2 linked regions of the Anaerobacillus sp. CMMVII genome follow. The protein of the gene in region 1 interacts with the protein of each later gene in a pairwise test. Links are inferred from orthologs where the notes say so. Each region holds a gene or a part of one and is shown in the gene's direction. Other genes may lie near its edges.

Region 1 (3,011 bases):
TATAATTATATATTAACCAGCTGCAAATAAACGCAGTTGGTATTATCGCGGGGTGGAGCAGTCTGGTAGCTCGTCGGGCTCATAACCCGAAGGTCGTAGGTTCAAATCCTGCCCCCGCAACCAATACATAAACCTTCGCGCAGGATCTTTCCTAGCGCTTTTATTATTTCTACAGTACAATACTAGGTTTTTTCGCAAAAATAAGATAAACTACTATATGATTACCTTAGGAATATATCCTAAGGTTTTTTTATACATAAACTTAAATGTTAGGTGCGGTTTAGCATGTTACGTGATGAATTTGATTTTATAGATAAGATAAAACCTATAAAAACCAATCAAAAGGCTCTAATAAAAGGAATAGGTGACGATTCCGCAGTTTTTAAGAGTAGCTCTATGTTTGATGAACTGATCTGTATGGATACAATGGTAGAAGGAGTTCATTTTACAAGACAAACGATGACACCATTTATGATAGGCTTTAAGGCTCTCGCAGTAAATGTAAGTGATATCGCTGCCATGGGTGGAATACCGACATACTATCTTGTTTCTATTGCTGTTCCAAAGGATTGGACTGAGCATGATCTTAAAGAGATTTATGAAGGGATGTCGCAGATAGGTGAACAATATTCAATGGACTTGATTGGCGGTGACACAGTTTCCTCCAAACAAGGCCTAATCATAACTGTTACTGTTTGTGGAAAAGTCGAGGAAGGAACGAACCTTTTCCGAAGCAATGCTAAGCCAGGGGATTTGGTTTTTGTTGTAGGAGAACTAGGGGCTTCGGCTGCAGGGCTAGAGCTTTTATTAAAGAATGGACTAAGTTACACTTACTCTACTCATGAAAAAATGCTCCTGAAGCAGCATCAATTGCCTGAACCTCAAGTAGAGGCAGGGAGAATTTTAGCGGAAAGTCGTGAAAATATCGCATTAAATGATATCAGCGACGGTCTAGCAAGTGAAACCAATGAAATTGCTGAAGCAAGTATGGTTGATTTGCACCTAGATTTTGAAAAAATCCCTAGGAGTAAGTATATAAAAAATTACCCATTACTTGATCAAAAGAGATGGAGTCTATTTGGGGGCGAAGATTATTTTCTAGTGGGCACAATGTCTAAGTCTACCTTTGATAAAATTAATCAAACGTTTGATCAAAAAGGGATAAAGCTTAGCGTCATTGGAGATGTGACAGTTGGTTCTGGAGAAGTATATCTAACTCATAACAATAAAAAAGAAAAGCTACCGAAAAGGGGCTTTAATCATTTTGATAAAGGTGAAGAAAATGGAAAACTTTAAAGTACATACAACGTCTCCTGAAGAGACCATGGGTATAGCAGAAAGACTTGGGTTACTTCTTAATGCTGGCGCAGTTATTACATTAGAAGGAGATCTTGGAGCAGGAAAGACTCACTTCACAAAAGGATTAGCAAAAGGATTAAATGTTAAAAGAACTGTAAATAGCCCGACCTTTACCATAATTAAAGAATATAAAGGAAGACTGCCGCTTTACCATATGGATGTTTATAGAGTCTGTGAGGCTGATGAGGATTTGGGCTTTGACGAATATTTTTACGGGTATGGGGTAACAGTCGTAGAGTGGGCTAGTTTAATTAAAGAGCAATTGCCACAAGAACTTCTTTCCATAGAAATTTCCCATGCAGGAGAAGATAACAGGGAAATTGTATTTAGACCAAAAGGTGAACGGTACATTTTATTATGTAAGGAGTTACTAAACCTATGAAAACTCTAGCAATCGATACATCTACTTTTGTTATGGGAATTGCATTAGTAGATGAAAATCAGGTTTTAGGTGAGGTTATTACAAATCTGAAAAAAACCATTCCCTTCGGTTGATGCCGGCAATCGATGAATTATTGAAGGATGCGGGAGTTCACCCAAAAGAATTACAACGAATTGTTGTAGCTCATGGTCCAGGTTCCTATACAGGGGTTAGAATCGGCGTGACTACTGCAAAAACGTTAGCATGGACGTTAGGTATCCCGCTTGTTGGGCTCTCAAGTTTAGAAGTTTTAGCGCAAAATGGTCGATTTTTTCATGGAGTCGTTTCGCCAATCTTTGATGCTAGAAGAGGGCAAGTCTATACTGGACTTTATGGGACTAAAAATGGTGTCTTTACAACACTAGTGGAAGATCAAATTTGTCTTTTAAAGGATTGGGCAGACTATTTACATAGTAACTATGAGAATGTCCTCTTTTTAGGTAACGACATTTCACTGCATAAAGAAATGATTGAAGAGCGTCTAGGTAAAAAAGTGATGTTTGGTGCGATTAGTGATCATAATCCTAGACCAAGTGAACTAGCGAGGTTAGGTATGAATATGGATCCTATCCAAAATATTCATGAGTTCACGCCTAATTACATTCGTTTAGCAGAGGCCGAGACGAATTGGTTAGCTAATCAAAAAAATAAGGCTTAGATAAGGTAGTTGCTTGTATGGAAGGAAATTATAGTATTCGATATATGGTAGAAGCAGATATAGATGATGTATTAATTGTTGAAAATAATTCTTTTGCGACACCTTGGAGCCGAACAGCCTTTGTAAATGAAATAAGAAATAATAAGTTTGCTCATTACCTAGTTGTTGAAGATAACGGAAAAATTATTGGGTATTGTGGAGTATGGGTAATTGTTGATGAAGCTCACATTACCAATATTGCGATTCATCCGCTATATCGAGGTCAAAAGCTAGGAGAACAGCTGTTGGTTCATGGTATTGAGCTTGCTCGAACTTTAGGGGCGACAAAAATGACGTTAGAAGTTCGCGTCTCTAATCATATTGCCCAAAGACTTTATAGTAAATTAGGATTTCAACCAGGTGGGATAAGGAAGAATTATTATACAGATAACCAAGAGAATGCTCTTGTCATGTGGGTGGGTTTGTAATGGAAAATAAACTTATTTTAGCAATAGAAACTAGTTGCGATGAAACAGCAGCAGCTGTTATTAAAAATGGTAGAGAGATTTTATCAAATGTTGTTGCCTCGCAAAT
Region 2 (2,972 bases), 170 kb from region 1 along the record:
ACAGGTAAAAAGATGGCGAACTACTGGCTGCATAATGGGTACATTAATATTGATAATGAAAAAATGTCGAAGTCTTTAGGGAATTTCATTTTAGTACATGACATCATTAAAAAATATGACCCAGAAATTATTCGTTTCTTTATGTTAATGGCTCATTATCGTAGTCCAATCAATTTTAATGATGAACTTCTAAACAGTGCAAAAAATGGGTTAGACCGTTTGAAAACAGCAGTTCAAAATCTAGAATACCGTTTAGAGGAAACAGCTAATTTAGGTAAGGGTGAAGCAGATTGGATTAGCCAAATTGACGCTGAGAAATCGAAGTTTATCGATGCTATGGACGATGACTTTAATAGTGCAAACGCAATCGCAACATTGTTTGATTTAGCTAAGCTAGCGAATGTCTATTTACGTGAAGCTCATACTTCAAAAGATGTATTGGAACACTTTTTGGTTGTCTTTAAGGAATTGGCGGATGTACTTGGTTTGGTATTAACGTCTGTAAAAGAGTTATTAGATGAGGATATTGATAAGTTAATTGAAGTGCGTAATCAAGCAAGAAAAAATAGAGATTTTGCGTTAGCAGATAAAATTAGAGACGACTTGAAGGCAATGGACATTCTATTAGAGGATACACCACAAGGAGTACGTTGGAAGAGGGTTTAAGCGTATTATGATGAAATTAACAAAATCTAAGATAGATTTACAGCAAATAAATGCGTTAGCTCTTGCGTATATGGGTGATTCCATTTTGGATACGTATGTTCGTTATCGTTTGATTGCCTCAGGTAAGGTGAGACCACATCAGCTTCATAAAAAAGCGACAGAGTATGTTTCGGCCAAGGCGCAGGCAGAGGTTTTGAACTGCCTGCTGGCCAACGGCTTTTTAACAGAAGAAGAGATGGCTGTTGCGATGAGAGGTAGGAATTCCAAACCTGGGAATGTCCGCAAAAATACTGACTTGCAAACCTACCGAATGAGTACCGCTTTTGAAGCGCTAATTGGTTATCTATACTTACTTGATAAGTACGAAAGACTAGATGAAATTATTGAACAAACGTTTGTACTAATTGAAAAGGAAGAAGGGAGTGAAACAAATGGGTAGTGAATTTATTGTAGGTAAAAATCCAGTCTTAGAGGCATTGCGTTCTGGTCATACAATTAATAAAATTTGGATTGGTGAAGGTACCCAAAAAGGTCAAGTCAACCAAATCCTTGATCTTGCAAAGGAAAATGGCATTCAGTTTCAATTTGTTCCAAAGAAGAAGCTAGAGTCATTAGTCGATGCAACAAATCACCAAGGAGTTGTTGCATCAGTTGCAGCATATGAATATGCTGAGATCGATGATTTATTTGCAAAAGCACAAGAAAAAGGGGAAGAACCTTTCTTTTTGTTATTGGATGAAATTGAGGACCCACATAATTTAGGTTCTATTCTTCGTACTGCTGATGCAGCCGGTGCACACGGTGTGATTATCCCCAAACGTCGTGCGGTGGGGCTTACTGCCACTGTTGCAAAAGCTTCGACAGGGGCAATTGAGTACGTACCCGTTGTGAGAGTGACTAACTTAGCGAGAACGATGGATGATTTAAAAAAGCGTGGTTTGTGGTTTGCTGGTACAGATGCCGCAGGAGATACAGATTTTAGACAGGCTAGTTTTGACTTACCGATTGGACTTGTTATTGGAAGCGAAGGAAAAGGAATGAGTCGTTTAATCAAGGAAAAATGTGACTTTTTACTACGCGTACCGATGCTTGGTAAGGTTACTTCGTTAAATGCATCTGTTGCTGCTAGTCTGTTGATGTATGAGGTTCTTAGGAAGCGTAACCCCATAGGAACGAAGTAAAATGAGAGAGATACTTCTCGTTGATGGCTATAACATAATTGGGGATTGGCCAGAATTAAAGCTGTTAAAAAAGAATGACTTAGAAGGTGCCAGAGACCTACTAGTTGAAAAAATGGCTGAATACCAAGCATACAGTGGTATGGAGGTTATCATTATTTTTGATGCTCATATGGTTTCTGGCATTGGCAAGAAATATAAGAATTTTAGATTAGAAATTATCTACACTAGGGAAAATGAGACAGCTGATGAACGAATTGAAAAATTAGTAAAAAAGCTCAAGCGTATTGATACTCAAGTCTACGTCGCAACATCGGATTTCGTTGAACAATCCGTTACATTTGGCTACGGAGCTTTAAGGAAATCAGCTAGAGAACTAAGAACGGAAATGAGCGTTGTGGAACAAGGTATAAAGAAAGAAGTAAAAAAGTCGAAAAAACGCGAAAAACAAACAAAAATCCCGATCTCTGCCGAAATGGCAGAAATTTTTGAAAAATGGCGTCGAGGCGACATGTGAGTGGTTGACGCTAGTCGAAAACATGCTATATAATATTTCTATATTTAGGTAATTCATACTGTTTAAAAAGGTCACTTAGCTTATACTATTAATAAGTTATGAACTTCATCGATGGTAGTATAAGGGAAACTATGGCGACGATTAATATGAGATAATGGAGCCCGTTTTTTTAATATTCATTTAGCGTTTTTCTGTAAATGAATCCCTTTTTAAGCATTCACAATTCATCAAAGGCCGGAGGGATTATGGTGAGCATAGACCTCAAAGAAATCACAAATGCTGACTTTGAACAAATGGAAGATGAATATTTAGTTGATTACGTCCGCGAAGGCGATAGTGGAGCTCTGGAGTATCTTATAATCAAGTATAAGAACTTTGTAAGAGCTAAGGCTAGATCGTATTTCTTAATTGGTGCCGACCACGAGGATATAGTGCAAGAAGGAATGATCGGCCTCTATAAGGCAATTCGAGATTTTAAAGGGGACAAGCTTTCATCATTTAAAGCCTTTGCAGAACTATGTATTACTAGGCAAATTATTACAGCAATCAAAACTGCAACAAGGCAAAAGCATATCCCATTAAACTCTTATGTTTCACTAGATCGACCAATT

The links. Proteins that work in one complex are often made in the same cells at the same time.
Region 2: the proteins of tsaE (region 1) and rlmB interact in binary tests that used the Escherichia coli proteins (3 or more experiments, as listed by UniProt). The link is inferred for Anaerobacillus sp. CMMVII from one-to-one orthologs.

The regions. Positions count from the first base shown.
Region 1 is NZ_JACEHK010000001.1:316,342-319,352, forward strand. What follows is about bases 78-3,011. They hold tsaE (tRNA (adenosine(37)-N6)-threonylcarbamoyltransferase complex ATPase subunit type 1 TsaE), read left to right. Parts: upstream 78-1,282; coding sequence 1,283-1,741; downstream 1,742-3,011. Other genes in these bases: thiL (thiamine-phosphate kinase), read left to right, coding at 286-1,296; rimI (ribosomal protein S18-alanine N-acetyltransferase), read left to right, coding at 2,456-2,905; tsaD (tRNA (adenosine(37)-N6)-threonylcarbamoyltransferase complex transferase subunit TsaD), read left to right, coding at 2,905-3,011. UniProt on the Escherichia coli protein: Required for the formation of a threonylcarbamoyl group on adenosine at position 37 (t(6)A37) in tRNAs that read codons beginning with adenine.
Region 2 is NZ_JACEHK010000001.1:141,969-144,940, forward strand. The notes cover bases 78-2,972. They hold rlmB (23S rRNA (guanosine(2251)-2'-O)-methyltransferase RlmB), read left to right. Parts: upstream 78-1,097; coding sequence 1,098-1,847; downstream 1,848-2,972. Other genes in these bases: cysS (cysteine--tRNA ligase), read left to right, coding at 78-666; H1D32_RS00695 (Mini-ribonuclease 3), read left to right, coding at 677-1,105; H1D32_RS00705 (NYN domain-containing protein), read left to right, coding at 1,849-2,361; sigH (RNA polymerase sporulation sigma factor SigH), read left to right, coding at 2,610-2,972. Also shown: more of cysS, read left to right, coding at 1-77. UniProt on the Escherichia coli protein: Specifically methylates the ribose of guanosine 2251 in 23S rRNA.